One region of the Shewanella baltica genome, then DNA from elsewhere that is predicted to be linked to it. Evidence: predicted binding sites of a transcription regulator. Region 1 holds the regulator's gene; each other region holds the start of a gene.

The links. Region 1 encodes MetJ, which represses methionine synthesis genes. Its sites were predicted from a motif close to TAGACGTCTAGACGTCTA; they were not measured.
Region 2: a site for MetJ is predicted at 1,988-2,005, ahead of metK (methionine adenosyltransferase). Genes of this name have one in related genera too.
Region 3: a site for MetJ is predicted at 2,933-2,950, ahead of metE (5-methyltetrahydropteroyltriglutamate--homocysteine S-methyltransferase). Genes of this name have one in related genera too.
Region 4: a site for MetJ is predicted at 1,766-1,783, ahead of serA (phosphoglycerate dehydrogenase). Genes of this name have one in related genera too.

Annotation. Positions count from the first base shown of each region.
Region 1 covers NZ_UGYM01000002.1:4,170,750-4,175,310, forward strand. The annotation lists gene DYH48_RS18625 (bifunctional aspartate kinase/homoserine dehydrogenase II) at 1-530, opposite strand, end outside; gene metB (cystathionine gamma-synthase) at 542-1,705, opposite strand; gene metJ (met regulon transcriptional regulator MetJ) at 1,918-2,232, shown strand; gene DYH48_RS18640 (sulfite exporter TauE/SafE family protein) at 2,314-3,057, shown strand; gene nrfD (NrfD/PsrC family molybdoenzyme membrane anchor subunit) at 3,162-4,109, opposite strand; gene DYH48_RS18650 (4Fe-4S dicluster domain-containing protein) at 4,112-4,561, opposite strand, start outside.
Region 2 covers NZ_UGYM01000002.1:537,694-542,254, forward strand. The annotation lists gene metK (methionine adenosyltransferase) at 794-1,945, opposite strand; gene tkt (transketolase) at 2,346-4,340, shown strand; gene epd (erythrose-4-phosphate dehydrogenase) at 4,457-4,561, shown strand, end outside.
Region 3 covers NZ_UGYM01000002.1:426,096-430,656, reverse strand. The annotation lists gene DYH48_RS01930 (inclusion body family protein) at 1-283, opposite strand, end outside; gene metE (5-methyltetrahydropteroyltriglutamate--homocysteine S-methyltransferase) at 552-2,822, opposite strand; gene DYH48_RS01920 (LysR family transcriptional regulator) at 3,023-3,928, shown strand; gene DYH48_RS01915 (HDOD domain-containing protein) at 4,029-4,561, opposite strand, start outside.
Region 4 covers NZ_UGYM01000002.1:3,820,273-3,824,833, reverse strand. The annotation lists gene ygfZ (tRNA-modifying protein YgfZ) at 1-294, opposite strand, end outside; gene serA (phosphoglycerate dehydrogenase) at 448-1,677, opposite strand; gene DYH48_RS17095 (DUF2238 domain-containing protein) at 1,832-2,440, shown strand; gene DYH48_RS17090 (helix-turn-helix transcriptional regulator) at 2,827-3,492, shown strand; gene DYH48_RS17085 (curlin) at 3,681-4,561, opposite strand, start outside.

The DNA.
Region 1 (4,561 bases):
TTTGGATGGGCGGCCAACAGCGCTTGTACTTTTGCGCGGGATTCCTGCACCCGAATTTGTGGCACGGCGGCTTCATCGGCCACTAAAATTGAACAGGCATCCACATGGCTTGCCGCCACACCAGATTCGCGCAGCAGCGCCGCCATCAGGCGCGCCGACCAACGCTCGCCAAAGCTCACCACATGGTTAACTTGGTATTCGTTGCGTTCGTCGAGGGACAATAAACTGATGAGCTGCGCCTGATCTGTCGCCAAACGCTCACGCAGATCGCGGGCTTGTTCGTTCGACAATAACTGCTCTACCAACCCCTGTTGATAGCTGGTCAGCACTTGTAATTCTTCTTGCCACAACTGACCCGCGTCGCGCAGCGCTAATAATTTATACAGGAAATTCGTGCTCTTACCCGCCGCAGAGACCACCACAAGATCATCGCTATGACCATGGGTTAACAGGATATGGGCGACTCGGCGATAACAATCGGCATCCGCTAAACTGGAGCCACCAAATTTATGTAAGTGACAACGTGCCATCTATTATTCCTCTACTGACAAGCCGCAACGGCGGCTAATCCTGCTTGAATATCTGCAACTAAATCGGCGGCATCTTCAATACCCACCGATAGACGCAATAGGGTGTCTTTAATGCCTGCCTCAAAACGCGCCTGCGGCTCCATGGCTCTGTGGGTCATAGTTGCGGGCACGGCCACTAAACTTTCAACGCCACCTAAACTTTCCGCCACGCTAAATAAGCTGAGTGCACCTAAAAAGGCCACGACTTCGGCCTCGCCGCCCTTGAGCTCAAAACTCAGCATAGCGCCAAAGCCTTTTTGTTGCTTGGCTGCAATGGTGTGACCAGGGTGATCCGCAAGACCGGGGTAATAAACTTTGCTCACCACAGGGCTTTGCGTCAATACCTCAACAATACGCTGGGCATTGGCTTGATGTTCACGAATTCGCACCGCTAACGTACGTAGGCCGCGCAGGGTTAAGTAACTATCAAAAGCCGATCCCGTTAAGCCTAACGTGTTCGACCACCAATGTAAGCTTTCGCCAATTTGTGCATCTTTGGCAACCACAGCGCCGCCAACCACATCACTGTGACCATTGATGTATTTAGTGGTGGAGTGGATAACGATATCCGCGCCTAACAATAGGGGTTGTTGCAATATCGGCGATAAAAAAGTGTTATCGACCACGACTAGCGCGCCGACCTCATGGCTTGCCTTAGCAATAGCCTCGATATCCACCACACGCAATAGCGGGTTAGACGGGGTTTCGAGCCACACCATCTTAGGATTTTGCGCGATCGCTGCGGTTAACGCTTGGCTGTCGGTTTGATCAACCACAATCAGCTTAAACTGGCCTTTCTTCGCCAAATTAGTAAATAAACGGTAAGAACCGCCGTAACAATCGTGGGGCACCACCAATAGATCATCGGGGCCGAGCAAAGTGGTCACTAGGGTGATGGCCGCCATGCCAGTGCAGGTCACTATGCCAGTGGCGCCCTTTTCTAATTGCGCTAATGCTTCGCCTAAAATACAGCGTGTTGGGTTGCCTGAACGACTGTAATCGAATTCGCGGGGATTTTTATGACCATCGAAGGCGTAATTAGTCGACAAATAAATCGGTGGCACAACTGCGCCATATTGAGTATCGCTTTCGATACCCTGACGCACTGCCAGTGTGGCTAATTGACGCTCTGCCATGGGTGGACTCCTAAATTCGGTAGACTGATAGAGATGTCTGGACGTCTAAATGTACCTAAGCCCAAGGCCATCGTCAATAGGCGTGAAGACGTTTAGACGTCTGAACATAAAGAAATCTGTTTGCAATCACAAAGAAATAGTAGCAATAATTTGACTGTTCTTTGTAAGGGTTTAAAATCTGCCCCGAATTTAGCGTTATAACAGGTGAGTCAATGACTGAATGGAATGGGGAATACATCAGCCCCTATGCTGAACATGGCAAGAAGAATGAACAAGTAAAAAAAATTACTGTGTCTATTCCGCTCAAAGTGCTTAAGGTCCTTACGGACGAACGAACTCGTCGTCAGGTCAATAATTTGCGTCACGCCACCAACAGCGAGCTGTTGTGTGAGGCATTTTTGCACGCCTACACTGGCCAGCCATTGCCTAACGATGAAGATCTGTCAAAAGATAGCCCAGACAGCATTCCCGCCGAAGCCAAGTTGCTGATGGACGAGATGGGGATCGAGTGGGAAGACATGGAATAGCGACTTGTCGCTGGCAAAGTTACATCACAGTGCTCATCAATAGGGATCGTTAACGATCCCTTTTTGTTTATATGGAATCCTATGTTTTCTATGATAGATCCACAGACTCTCGCCTTGGCCTCACTGATTGTATTTCTTGGCGCCTTAACCCAGAGCCTGATTGGGTTTGGCCTAGCGGTTGTCGCCAGTCCTTTGCTGTATATCGTCGATCCGCAGCTCGTACCGGGTCCCGTTATTGCCATGGGATTTACCATCTCGCTACTGACCTTATTCCGGGAACGTGGTCATTTAGAATTCAATGGCTTGCAATATGCACTCCTAGGTCGCGTGCCCGGTGGTTTTATCGGCGCGAGTCTGTTGCTGTTTGCGCCTCAGCCCATACTCGGGTTATCCATCGCCGCCATTGTGGCTGTCGCGGTTATCCTCAGCCTGTATAAATTCAGCCTGCCAGTGAATAAGAAAACCCTCTTTGGGGCGGGCGTCGTCTCGGGGATTTTCGGTAATATTGCCGCTATTGGTGGCCCGCCGATGGCGATTCTATTGTCAGGCAAAGATGCCTCGCAGTTTCGCGCCGCCCTGTCGGCCTTCTTCATTTTTAGCTCCACCATAGCTATGGTCATTCTGGCGATCACTGGCTTATTAGAATTGAAGCACCTGTGGCTGTCCTTAATGTTGCTACCTTCTGTGCTTTTAGGGTATTTAGTCGCGGGGCGATTGGTGGGCAGTGTCGATAAAGACAAGACTAAAATGGCGACCTTAGTCCTGTGCAGTATCAGCGCCTTAGTGCTAACGGTGAAGTCGGTTATCGAGTTATTGCCCCAATAAGCGCCCTACTTGTACTGGCAAACCATCTGAAGATTTAAACAATAAAAAAGCACTGACATTGCCAGTGCTTTTTCTTTATCTATCAATATCTAAAGCCATTACACTCAGCTTAAATAGCTTTGCCCTGCGTACACAATAAAGTGTCTTAAGGCGAGTACGCCGGTTAAGCTAGCGCAGGCAACCATGATCATTGCGCCCTTAGTGTGGCGAGTCGCGGCTGGTAGCAGCATAAACAGCAATGGAATACCAAAGCCGATACCGACAACCCCTATCCAGAACACGCTTGCCCATAGCCCAGAGGTTAACGACGCTAAGGCCGCAGCCGCCGCGCCGCCCTTGAAGTACAAGGCGCAGAACAACATGAACAGGAACAGGATTTCAATCGCCATCACAGGCAATTCTAAACCGTGCATCTTGACTAAGGTTTTATCGTGGCTGTCAGTCTTAAACAGCAAGAGTGCCAGTACCGCGTTTGCCGCAGCGCCCGCCGATAAACCCGACACTAAAAACAGCGCAGGCAGTACCGCAGTGTTGAGCATAGGGTAAGCATTCATCGCCGAAATTAAGAAGCCAGTGTAAGCCCCTACGCCAATGGCGAGGACAAACAACAATACTTCAATCAGCTTTCGATATGGCATAAGTAACGTAGCGATAGGCGCTAGGAAACCCAAACCCCATTTTGGTAAGTCATCCCGCAGCACAATAATGGCGTACGCAAAGGCTAAGGGAGAATACGCCAGCAGCGCCAGCACCCCGATTGCCATAACTGACTGGAAGTTATAGTGAATTAAGATCAGCCAGAAGTGGAAGGGTTTGGTTAAATCAAACACTAAGCAGGCTAAACCTAAGCTAATCGCCACAGGTCCAATAATGGCGGCCGCCTTAAGAATGCTGCTTTCGGCTCCGGCGCTGAGTTCCTTATTCGCCCAGCGTAAACCAATGCCAATCAATAAACTGCCCGCGGATAACCCCGCCATAAACAGGTAAACGGCGATGACCCAGTGCCAAGTGACAGGATCATATTGCGCCATGTCGCCCCAAGTATTGTTCATAATCAAATCCCCCCTCTTTTGGTAGGAACGCGATATACCCTAGGTTTAGTGCCCAAATGGGTTTTATCTTGGTATGTAATTTTAGTGTTGAGCATGATGGCCACTTCACTCTGCGGATCATTAGCATCGCCAAACACTAAGGCATCGGTTGGACACACAGTCACACACGCTGGCTCTTCGCCCCGCGCTAAACGACTGTCTTTACAGAAGTTACACTTATCCGCCGCCTTGGTTTCTGGGTTCATAAAGCGCACTTTATAAGGGCACGCTGCCACACAGTACATACAGCCAACACACTTCTCGGTATGGATAGAGATAATGCCGTCTTCACCCACATAGGCCGCGCCCGTTGGGCACACCTTAACGCAGGGCGCATCTTCACATTGCTGGCAAGATACCCTGTGGTATTTGAAATGCAGATTGGGCATCTCACCGAAGGGGCCTTCCACACG
Region 2 (4,561 bases), 3.6 Mb from region 1:
CAACACAGTTAACTATCTGTATTGTAATGAACTTATCAGCTTCCGATTAAATATACCATCTGGGAAAACGCGAATGCACGTTTTCAAAACCAATTAACTAATCCATATCTCTAATAATTACTTGATTGTAAATGCTTTTTCAATAAAGCAAGCTAATGAGCGAAGACACGTAGCGGGGCAAATGCTCATGAACCAGACTAGGTAAGTCTGATTCACTGTAACTATTTTTGCAATTCCTCATGGTCAGGTCTTTCTTTTGGGTACCCATTACTTTAAGTATCTCAAATTATCAGATAACAAAGGGCTGTTCTTCGAGCCGTGGCGCACTTAGGGGCAAATAGCTTTTTTAGCTGAACGAACAGCGATAGGGTTAGTAAGGATTGGCATTGTTGCAACAGTGACCGTTGGCGGCATGGATGCCGTCGTCGAGCCTATAGGGATATATTTACGGCGAGTCACTGGGGAAACAATGACAATTCATGCTGCATAACTGACGATAAAGTTATCTTGCTTTGGGGTAATAGCTTTTTAGCTGAACGAACAGCTAGAGGGTTGGGGAGGATTGGCATTGTTGCACCTGTGACCTTCTAAAACAGGATCTTTTAGTTGAGCCCTCAGGGACGCTTTTTGTTAAACAAAGAGGTGGTGAGTCATAGGGGAAACAATGACAATGAATGCTGCACAACTGAAGATACCTTTATCTTGCTTTGGGGAACCAAATTGCAGGCATAAAAAAACCGCTGGGTAGCGGTTTTTATATTTTGCAATATTAACGGGTTTTAATCGAAACCGATTATAGACCCGCGTCAGCGCGCAGTGCTTCAGCTTTGTCTGTTGCTTCCCAAGGGAATTCGTTACGACCAAAGTGGCCATAAGCGGCAGTCGCTTGATAAATCGGACGTGCTAAATCGAGCATGGCCGTTAAACCGTATGGACGCAGTTCGAAGTGTTGACGTACTAACTTGATCAGCAAATCTTCAGACACTTTACCCGTACCGAAGGTTTCGATGCTGATAGAAGTCGGCTCTGCTACACCAATAGCGTAAGACACTTGGATTTCACAGCGATCAGCAAGACCTGCAGCAACGATGTTTTTTGCCACATAACGGGCAGCGTATGCCGCGCTACGGTCAACTTTTGATGGATCTTTACCAGAGAATGCGCCACCACCATGACGGGCCATGCCGCCGTAGGTATCAACGATGATCTTACGACCGGTTAAGCCGCAATCGCCTACTGGTCCACCGATAACAAAACGGCCAGTTGGGTTGATAAAGAACTTAGTGTCTTTGTTTAGCCATTGAGCCGGTAATACTGGCTTGATGATGGTTTCCATCACGCCTTCAATTAAGTCGGCTTGTGATACGTCATCTCTGTGCTGAGTCGACAATACGACAGCATCAATACCGACAATTTTGCCATCATCATAGGCAAACGTGACTTGGCTTTTCGCATCTGGGCGTAACCAAGGTAGCGTGCCGTTTTTACGCACTTCAGACTGACGCTTCACTAATGCGTGGGCATAAGTGATAGGCGCTGGCATTAGGACGTCGGTTTCGTTGTTGGCATAGCCAAACATTAACCCTTGGTCGCCTGCACCTTGCTCAGCAGGGTCAGCACGGTCTACACCTTGATTGATATCAGGTGATTGCTTACCAATGGCGTTTAATACCGCACACGAGTCTGCATCAAAACCCATATCTGAGTGGGTATAACCAATTTCACGCACCGTTTTACGGGTGATTTCTTCGATATCAACCCAAGCAGAAGTCGTGACTTCGCCACCGACTAATACCATGCCAGTTTTGACATAAGTTTCACACGCCACGCGTGCTTTTGGATCTTGAGCCAGAATTGCATCTAGCACAGCATCAGAAATCTGATCTGCAATCTTATCGGGATGACCTTCTGAGACCGACTCAGAAGTAAACAAGTGCTTTGCCATAGTAGGAAAATCTCGTCGTTAGCATTCAAACGTGTAGAAGCATCTACATCTAGACGGCTATTTTAGTTTAAATCTGATTGCCGATCACCCCCAGTGAGAAAAAATCCTCTCAGATTGTGACCTGAAAACGACTGTGCTCAGTCTTAAAGTGGTTATTTTACTTATATTTCATAGTATTAAGTTTGCTATGTTTTTGAGAAATTTATTTCTCCATTACAAGTGATCCTTGCGATGCCCACTCAAGTAAACGCCAGTAAAGTGACTAGCTTGTTTCTGCGAGTTTACGATACGGCCATCTTTTGCTGAGTGAATGATAATTTTAGTTTGCGTCACACTGGCATGTAGGGGAAAATATGCATCCAAATTGCCCGCTAGACCCCACAAACAAGCAGGAGAGAGCATGTCTTCCCGTAAAGTACTCGCAAACGCAATCCGTGCGTTAAGTATGGATGCAGTTCAAAAAGCAAATTCAGGCCATCCCGGCGCCCCAATGGGTATGGCAGATATTGCTGAAGTGCTGTGGAATGATTTCCTTAAGCACAACCCGACCAATCCTAAATGGGTAGATAGAGACCGTTTCGTCCTTTCTAACGGTCACGGTTCAATGCTGATCTACTCTTTACTTCACCTGACAGGTTATGAATTACCAATCGAAGAACTGAAACAGTTCCGTCAATTGCATTCAAAAACCCCGGGTCACCCAGAATACGGTTACACCCCAGGTGTTGAAACCACAACGGGTCCACTCGGCGCGGGCATCAGCAATGCAGTCGGTATGGCGATTGCTGAAAAAACCTTAGCGGCACAGTTTAACCGTGATGGTCACGATATCGTTGATCACTACACTTACTGCTTCGTCGGCGACGGCTGTTTGATGGAAGGTATTTCCCACGAAGCCTGTTCATTAGCCGGTACTTTAGGTCTAGGCAAACTGGTCGCATTTTGGGATGACAACGGTATTTCTATCGATGGCCATGTTGAAGGCTGGTTCACCGATGATACGCCAAAGCGTTTTGAAGCTTACGGCTGGCATGTGATTGCCGGTGTTGACGGTCACGATAGCGCGGCAATCCGTGCAGCTATCGAAGCGGCGAAAGCGGTGACCGATAAACCAACCATGATTTGCTGCAAAACCATTATCGGTTTTGGCTCACCCAACAAATCTGGCAGCCACGATTGCCACGGCGCGCCATTAGGCGATGCGGAAATCGCCGCAGCCCGTGAATTCCTTGGCTGGCCATACGCACCGTTTGAAATCCCTGCTGACGTTTATGCCGGTTGGGATGCCAAAGAAGCCGGTGCTGCCCGTGAAGCGGCATGGAACGAGAAGTTTGCGGCTTATAGCGCAGCTCACCCAGAACTGGCTGCTGAATATGAGCGCCGCGTACTGAAAGGTGAATTACCTGCTGATTTCGAAGAGAAAGCGCAGGCATTCGTGCAAGCATCACAGGACAAAGCCGAAGGTATTGCGAGCCGTAAAGCCTCACAAAATGCTATCGGTGCTTTCGGTGCTATGTTACCTGAACTGTTAGGCGGCTCTGCTGACTTAGCGGGTTCTAACTTGACTTTGTGGTCTGGTTCTAAAGGTATTCAAGACGATCCTGCCGGTAACTACATTTATTACGGCGTGCGTGAATTCGGCATGAGCGGCATTATGAACGGTGCTTCGCTGCATGGTGGTTTCATCAACTACGGCGCAACTTTCATGATGTTCATGGAATACGCGCGTAACGCAGTTCGTATGTCGGCGCTGATGGGCATTCAAAACATCTTCGTTTATACCCATGACTCTATCGGTCAAGGTGAAGATGGCCCAACGCATCAGCCAGTTGAGCAATTAGCTAACCTGCGTATGACGCCAAATATGGCCGTATGGCGCCCATGTGATGCGGCAGAAACGGCAGTTTCTTGGAAAGCTGCGATTCAACGTCGCAATGCCCCAACGTCACTGATCTTCAGCCGTCAAAATCTCAAAGCCCAAGCGCGTACCGCTGAGCAATTAGCCAACGTGGCTAAAGGTGCTTATGTACTGCAAGACTGTACGGGTACACCAGAACTGATCCTGATCGCAACCGGTAGCGAAGTACAATTGGCGATGGATTCTGCGGCTGCATTAACTGAGCAAGGTAAACAAGTTCGCGTAGTCTCTATGCCATCGACAACTGAGTTCGATAAGCAAGATGCAGCGTATAAAGAATCGGTATTACCACGTGCTGTGACTAAACGTGTGGCTATCGAAGCGGCGCATACCGATTTCTGGTACAAGTACGTCGGTTTTGAAGGCACTGTTGTTGGCATGACCACTTTTGGTGAGTCAGCGCCGGGTAACGTGCTATTGAATCACTTCGGTTTCACCGTTGAAAATGTGCTGAATGCTGCAAAATCATTGGGCTAATCGCTCAAGGGATTAGATTCAATACAAAAGGTTAAACTTTTTAAGTGTTAATCTGTATAATGCGGCCTGCAATCTTTTGCAGGCCGTTTTTGTATTTAGAGGAAATTGAGACCTCAATGATCCGAGTCGCTATCAATGGTTATGGCCGTATCGGCCGCTCTATTCTTCGTGCTTTGTACGAGTCTGGAAAACGGCAGCAAATGCAGATTGTCGCGATTAAT
Region 3 (4,561 bases), 3.7 Mb from region 1:
TCACTTGAGTCCCACTAAAGCGCATAAGATTCATTAGGTCGGCAGAGTAACTTGTATTGCCTGACATCGAGTTCATACGCCAGCGAATGGTATCACCCACATCAGCTGATATTGATAAATCCCCAGTAGCTTGACCGCTTTTAACATAAGCTGTTGGAGCTATCATGTACGCAAAATTGTGGCCAATTGCAGTTGGTGTTGAAGGATCAGTACTTGGATTGGGATATGTTTTCATTAAATTATCAGTATCGACGTTGATGATAACATCTATGATTTCACTCATGTTAATTCTCCTTAATTAAGCATTTATTGTCTGACCTAGATTTGGGAGTCAAACAAGCACGATGCAAGTTTTGCGTCCATGCACCAAACATACTAGTAGACAAAATCAGATAATGCAGGAACAGGGATAAACTTTTTAAACTCAGGTTTAAACAATAAACGTCAAGTTTAAGTAACATGTTTAAGCTAATTTTATATCATCAAATCATTACAAAAAAGCGGAGACCTAGTGTACCCGCTTTCAATGAGGTCAGCTTAGCCGAATGCAATTAGCCAAGGCGGCGACGCAGTTCGCGGGTAGCATCGACCATGTTTTTCAATGCAGGTTCGACTTCATCCCAAGTACGGGTTTTTAGGCCACAATCTGGGTTGACCCACAGTTGACGCACAGGTACTTTCTGCGCGGCTTTCTCGATTAAGTGCACCATGGCCTCCACACTTGGGGTGTTTGGTGAGTGGATGTCATATACACCGGGGCCAATTTCATTTGGATATTCAAAATCTTCAAAGGCGTTGAGTAACTCCATCCGTGAACGCGAAGTCTCGATTGTGATCACATCGGCATCCATGGCAGCAATCGCGCCAATCGTGTCGTTAAACTCGCTGTAACACATGTGAGTGTGGATTTGAGTCTCATCAGTCACGCCAGCAGCGCTGAGTTTAAAGGCATTCACCGCCCAATCTAAATAGGCTTGCCACTCACTTTGTTTCAATGGCAGACCTTCACGGAAGGCGGGCTCATCGATTTGAATAATGCCAATCCCCGCATTTTGTAAATCGACCACTTCATCACGAATAGCCAGCGCCAGTTGTGTCGCAATCGCATCGTGGCTGATATCTTCACGGGCAAATGACCAGTGCAAAATCGTCACTGGCCCCGTCAACATGCCTTTTACGGGCTTGTCGGTGAGACTCTGGGCAAACTTTGCCCACTCGACTGTCATGGCTTTTGGACGACTCACATCACCGTAAATCAAGGGGGGCTTAACACAGCGTGAGCCATAGCTTTGCACCCAGCCATTTTTACTAAAACCAACACCAGCTAACTGCTCGCCAAAGTACTCCACCATGTCGTTACGTTCGGCTTCACCGTGCACAAGCACATCGATACCCAGCTTTAATTGGCGATCGATAGTATCGCGGGTCACTTGCTGTAACTGCTCTGTATATTGCGCATCGTTAAGCTCACCCTTGCGCCAGCGGCTGCGTAGTCCACGAATTGCCGGTGTTTGTGGGAACGAACCTATGGTCGTGGTTGGCAACAGAGGTAATTGGTATTTTCGTTGCTGCACACTTTGGCGCACACTGAAATCATTTGCCCGCTCATAATCTGCAGCGGTTAATGCCGAAACGCGATCAACTACTTGCTTGTCTGCAGCCTGCGCTTTTGCTTGGCGACGAGCGATACAAAAAGCACTGATTTTCTGTGCTTCATCCGAGCTAGACGCCAACAATAATTGGCGAACTTTGCTCAATTCCAACAGTTTTTGCTTAGCAAAGGCCAACTGCTTACGCAGTACAGGTAATAGTTTGACTTCAACATCTAAATCGACTGGGCTATGCAGTAATGAACATGATGTGCCAATCCACAAACGATCGCCTAAATCACGCGCCACAGCGCCAATACGCTCGGCAATCAAATCGATTTCTGCCGCCCACACGTTACGGCCATTAACCACACCCGCTGACAAAATTTGCTCACTGCGCAACGCATTTGCAAACACAACCAGTTGTTCTGGCGCTGTAACTAAATCTAAGTGCAAACCAGCAACTGGCAAGGCAGATACGAGGGCTTGATGATGCGCAATACCGCCATAATAACTCGCTAAGAGAACCTTAACGTTAGCAGTGCTTAATGCTTGATAAGTCTTAGTCATCGCCGCTTGCCAATGCAGGTCTAATTCTAATGCCAACACAGGCTCATCTAACTGTACCCATTCCACACCTTGGGCGGCGAAACGCGCCAGAATGTCAGCATAAGCCGTTAATAAATTCGGTAATAAACTTAACTTATCGAACTCTTGGCCGACGGTTTTAGCAAGGTGCAAGTAACTGACTGGGCCGAGTAGCACAGGTTTGGCTTTATAGCCTAGCGCTTGCGCTTCGCTGACTTCATCAAAAAACTGCTCGTAAGCAATCGAAAACTCTTGGTTTTGCGTCAGCTCAGGCACCAGATAGTGATAATTAGTATTGAAATATTTGGTCATTTCAGAGGCTGGCGCATCTTGGCCCGTTGGCGCTCTGCCGCGGGCAACACGGAATAAGGTATCAAGATCGATTGCGCCTTCACCACGGTGACGCTCAGGAATGGCATTTAAGGTCGCACTTAGGGTTAATACTTGATCGTAAAAGGCAAAATCACCTACGGGTACTTGCTCGATACCCGCTGCGGTTTGCCACTGCCAATGGGTACGGCGCAGTTCGCTCGCCACTTCACGCAGTTCAGCCTGAGTGATCTCACCACGCCAGTATTTTTCTAAGGCAAATTTCAATTCACGACGACGCCCGATGCGGGGAAACCCAAGACTATTTAATTGCATACCCTATCTTCCTTTATTTGAGATAAGCCAAATTCGGCACTTGCACCCACCAGATTGTTTTCTCTTGGCACTTTTCAGCATTTCCGCCTTGATAAATAACAATGGGCGTCTGGACGTCTAGAAGTTTATTGTGTTAGTCTCTATTCCAGCAACCGAATTAATTTCAAGCACAACATGAGCGAAATTCACCTGGAGTGAACATGATCGAACTAAGACATCTGCGAACCTTAATGGCCCTGAAGGAAAGTGGCAGTTTGGCGGGCGCAGCCAAAAAACGTTTTGTCACTCAATCCGCACTCTCCCACCAAATTAAGGAGCTGGAGCAAAGGATTAACTCGCCTATTTTTGTGCGTAAGAGTAAGCCGCTGTCATTCACCCAAGAAGGTGCACGCCTGCTTCATCTCGCGGAAGAGATTTTGCCTAAGGTGTTAGAAACCGAGACAGATCTTAAGAATGGCCTTGAAACCGAAACCAATCAGTTGCGGGTAGGTATTGAGTGCCACAGCTGTTTTCGCTGGTTAATGCCTGTGATGGAGCAATTTAGGCAAGACTATCCCCAAGCGGAGTTAGATCTGTCGAGCCGTCACTTGTTCGACTCGCTCAATGCCTTGGAAATGGGTGAACTGGATATAGTGCTGACCTCAGATCCTGTACCTGGGCATTCACTCGCTTATCAGCATTTGTTTGATTTTGAAGTGAAGTTAGTGGTTGCTAAAGATCATCCTCTAGCAAAAGAAGCCTATGTCACCCCTAAGCAATTAGCACACTTGCCTATTATCAGTTATCCCGTACCACTGACGCGTTTAGACATCTATCGCCACTTTTTAGAACCCGCAGGCATAGAAGCGGGCGAGCAGAAAACCTGTGATTTAACCATGATGTTACTGCAACGCATCGCCTGTAAAGACGGTATAGCCGCGCTGCCAAATTGGTCGATAAATGAAGGGCATGGCCTAAGCCTTACCACAGTGAAGCTCGGGCAAGAAGGCTTGAAACGCCCTTTGTTTGGCGCCTATCGCCGCCATAGCGCCAACTCAGCCTTGATCCAAAATTGGTTACAACTGGTGGCGAGTGAAGGTTTATCCCGCCAGCAGAAGACAAATTAACACAGGTGAAACCTAACAAAAAAGCCTGCTGATGCAGGCTTTTTTATTGAATCTAATGACTATTTCATAGGATCAAACAGTGATTCGTCGTATCGAAATATTACAGCGGATTCATCAATAGACCACGCATAGACAATACGCGGCGCAGGATTAAACCAGGGGAATTCGAATTGCGGGTCTGACGCAAATTATGGGCAATCATAAACTCTTGGCGTAAGTCCTGATCTAAATCTAACGCTTCGAATGATTCTATGGTCAAAGTCTGCTGTTGATTATCAATCAATGACTTAATCACGCTTAAAGGGAATGATTGTTCGGCATTAGCATTTAAATAGGCAAATGCCGTGAGCGCGATAATTTGGCCGAACACACTGAACAGGGCCAAGGTTTGCACCTCATCAGCATCAACCTCAACGCCTTCCATCTCCGCTAAACTGTCCACCGCATCTGTTGCAATATCTTCAGTCAACTTCCAATAACCTTGGACTAACTTTTTATAAGGTTGCGGCAGCTCATCGAGGCGTTCTTTCAGATAAAACGTAAAGGCATAACGATAGATATTCACTTGACCTAAGCGGATCAAAGCTTCTTTCAACGAGCGAGTTTTATGATTTTCCACTACAGCTGCCTGTG
Region 4 (4,561 bases), 350 kb from region 1:
TAACTGGGGTAAATCGACTTCGATGGCATCCTTTGGCATCAGCATAAAGAGCGCATCTTGGATGGCAAAGGTCCTGAAACTGGCCAGCATTTTACCTTTTGGATCGCAATGTGCACCCCAGCGCCATTGGTTATCGGCTAATGAGCTGATGTCAGTGGTCACTTGGCCATGGATGAAACTGCGGCCTTGTTCTCCAACCACTTTAATAAGGCCCATATGAGATAAGTTGGCAAGCATGAGTGGAGGCAAAGAAGCGTCCAGATCCCAATGGGGCGTAGAAACTGAAATAGTCATAGCGAGATCCTGAAAATGAAGGCGATGTGAGAGGCTAGATTGTAACGGAATTCCTGTTGGCTCAAAAGCATAAGGCGCACATATCTGTGAATGATATGTGCGCCTCAGTCTGTGTACTTTAGCCGAAACGCTTAATGCGATTCGGCTTAACTCTTAAAACAGCACGCGGGTACGCAGTGTGCCTTCAATTGCCTTTAACTCAACTAAGGCTTCTTCGGCTTGGTGAGTGTCGACTTCCATGACCACATAACCAATCTCAGCGGTAGTTTGCAGATATTGCGCGGCAATGTTGATGCCTTTTTCCGAGAAGGCTTGGTTGATCTTGATCAGCACGCCAGGACGGTTTTGGTGAATATGCAGTAAGCGTGAGGTGCCTTTATGCATAGGTAGCGATACTTCAGGGAAGTTAACTGCAGATACGGTCGAGCCGTTGTCTGAGTATTTAGCGAGCTTGCCCGCGACTTCGATACCAATGTTTTCTTGGGCTTCTGCAGTACTCCCACCCACATGCGGTGTCAGTAATACGTTATCAAGACCTCGAAGTGGGCTGATAAATTCATCGTCATTAGATTGCGGCTCAACTGGGAACACATCAATCGCCGCGCCAGCGAGGTGACGTTCTTTCAAGGCGACCGTTAAGGCCTCGATATCAACCACAGTACCGCGTGAGGCGTTGATAAAGATGCTGCCCTTTTTCATCGCCGCAAATTCAGCTGCGCCTATCATGTCTTTGGTTTGTGGGGTTTCTGGTACGTGTAAGCTCACTACGTCAGCTTGCGCCAGTAACTGTTCCATTGAATGAATTTGCTGTGCATTACCCAGTGGCAATTTGTCTTCGATATCGAAGAACACCACGCGCATGCCCAGCGTCTCAGCCAGAATGCCAAGCTGAGTACCGATATGACCGTAACCGATTACGCCTAAGGTTTTACCGCGCACTTCGTAGCTGCCTGCGGCGGTTTTCATCCAGCCACCACGGTGGGCGATGGCGTTACGCTCAGGGATACCGCGCATCAGCATAATGATTTCGCCAATCACGAGTTCGGCAACACTGCGAGTGTTGGAGAATGGCGCGTTAAATACTGGGATACCAAGGGATTCGGCGGTGGCAAGATCAACTTGATTGGTTCCGATACAGAAGCAACCGACCGCGATCAACTTCTCGGCGCGTTTTAGCACCTCGGCAGTTAATTGGGTACGTGAACGAAGTCCCACGAAATGTGCATCTTTGATGGATTCAATTAATGCTTCATTGCCTAATGAGGCTTTGTGGTATTCGATGTTGGTGTATCCCGCACGCTCAAGTACATCGACCGCAGATTGGTGGACGCCTTCCAACAGCAGGATCTTGATCTTATCCTTGTCCAGCGAATGTTTCGCCATGATATGGGTACCCTCTAATTAATAGAAATGTTTCTTATGATATGCTGACAACCTTCACCCACCAAAATAGCACTTTTTTTACTCAGTGTGGAGGGCTAGATGGCTAAAGTTAATATTCTAAATTAAGAACAATATCGCATAAGAGGAAGAAACATTGAATAACAAAATCGCGTGGTGTGCTATTTACCTCTTAGTGCTCGTGTGGTCGGTGATAAATCCCGCAGATCCTTTCACTTGGTGGCTCGAAGCGGTTCCCGCATTAGTGGCTGTGCCACTGCTATTTTTTACCCGCAAACGCTTCCCATTAACGCCGCTGGTGTATGTTTTAGTGTTAGCCCATTGCTGTGTGTTGTTTGTCGGCGCGCATTACACCTACGCCGAAGTGCCATTATTCGACACTATTGCCCATTGGATGGGCTCAGAACGTAATAATTACGACAAGTTAGGTCATTTTGCTCAAGGCTTTATCCCTGCCATGTTAGCGCGTGAAATTATGCTGCGTAATCAAGCGGTCAAACCCGGTGCTTGGTGTGCTTTTTTAGTCACGTGTTTTGTGCTCGCGTTTTCGGCGTTTTATGAACTCATCGAATGGTGGGTTGCCGTGGCAACAGGTGAAGGTGCCGAAGCCTTTTTGGGTACCCAAGGCTATGTATGGGACACTCAATCAGACATGTTGATGGCATTAATTGGCGCGGTTGTCGCACTCGTTTTATTGTCTCGTTTTCAAGATAAACAAATAGCGGCACTTAAACTCAGGAGCTAGTGGCAGTGAGCTGCTGATTGTTTCTACTCGAATCATTAGTTCATCCTTCCATAAAACATTTGGCGTGAGTGTGATGGCATTTAGCTGTCACACTATGGTGTTAGTTTTTTGTTGCAACTTTGGGGGTGATGTCTTCATAGTTTGAAAGTACTAGGTTTCGTGAGTCGGTTAAGCTCAATAGTATTTTCTACTGTTATTCCAATTGTCTTCGGTCAGTTAGTCGAACTTACTAGGATTAAAGAGGGAATAGTACATTTGGGTGATGTTTTTCAGTCTTTAACTAGTCAGAATCAACTAGGTTAATGGAATGTTTAAAAATCAAACTAAAGAGGCTGGTCAAACATACCATTTTGCTAATAGATAATACTTTTCAGGGAGGAGAGTCATTGAGCACAATTAATGAGTTAGTTTTTTTACACCAAATGGCGGCGCCATGTCATTTAGCGTTACTCGCTGAATCCATAGGTTTGAAAACTCGCGTCGTTAAACATGCGGCGGAATTGGATTTAGATAAAAGTCGTCGAAGTTTCTATTTGATCACCCAAAAAGGCTCTGCACTCGATAACAAGGGAATACCTTTACTGGCTTCGCGCTTAGTATCACATTTCCCCGTGGCGCTGTACCAAGTCGAGCGAGACTCTTTAGATCAAGAGTCGGCTATGTTACTCGGTATTCGTGGCCTGTTGTTTGCCGATCAACGTTTGGATTTGATGTTGACGGGTTTACGTAAAATGGTGGCAGAGGAGCTGTGGTACGATAGAACACTACTGAGTAAGGTGTTCCGTCGGGTAGTACAAAAGCTCGATGGCAATAATGAGATGCCCTCCGATTCAGTGGCTATGCTGCAGATGCTGACATCCCGTGAGCGCACTATTATTCAATTTGTGTCGAGTGGCGCAAGGAATAAAGAAATCGCCCACCGATTGTGCATCAGCGAACATACGGTGAAGGCACACATTTCCTCTATCTTCCGTAAAACCCAGTCCCGTAATCGTGTTGAATTGTTGCGTTGGGCGCAAACCTATCAGACCCACTTTGAGTTATGCAGCTAGTCAGTAAAAGGTTTTTGTAATGAGTCTTTTGTCGTTACTGTTGATTTTTTTTATGATTATTAGCTCATTTGGTGATTCATCAATATAAATAAAGCGGGAATGTTTAAATAAACATTCCCGCTTTATTTTTGATTGCCGTTTAAATGTCACAGCTAAAGAATTTAACTGTGACGACTTAACTGCACTCGTTAGTATTGTACTACAGTAGCAACGTTCATATTGCCTGATTGATTAACGCTGATGCTGTTGTTATTGCCAGCTTGAGAACCTAATACTAAGTTGTCATTACCCGTTTGAGTGATCAACAGGCTGTTATTATCACCGCTAACTGCGAATGAGCTACTTGCGTCACCACCGACCCAGTTACCGTTACCTGATTGAGCAATTTGTGCAGTGTTTTCATCACCTTCGATAATCAAATCGATAAGGTTAAGATCACCATCTTGCAGTGCCGTGACATCGGCATTATTGTTGCCAGCAATGGAAATGACGGCTTCGTTTTGAGCGCCATCTTGCTCAACATCAACTTCGTTATCGCTACCCACTGCATCGACATAGGCAAAGTTGATATCGCCTTCTTGGCTCACTTCAATGCTGTTGTCTTCACCTGATGCGAAGGCAACGATTTCGTTGTTATCGCCTTTAGAAGATAAATCGAAGTCGTTATCTGTGCCGTATGCGCCAAAGGTCGCGAAGTTAGCATCGCCTTTTTGTTTCAAGTCAACATCGTTGCTATCGCCCCATACTTGGAACTCTGCACCGTTGACATCGCCTTTTTGGGTGATAGTAATATCGTTATCATTACCTTGGATATCGGCCACTAAAGTATCACCGATAGTGTTGCCGCTGCCATTTTGGGTAATATCGACAGTGTTGTCATTACCCGTAGTCATAGCAAGATAAGCCGTGTTGCCGTTACCTTTTTGATCCATTGAAATATCGTTGTCGCTGCCTGCAAGTGCGTAAACGAAACCAACATGGTTATCACCCTTTTGGACCATGTCTACTGTGTTGTTGTCGCCTGCAATACCTTTAGCCGCGCCAAAGTTATTGTTACCCGCTTGATTAA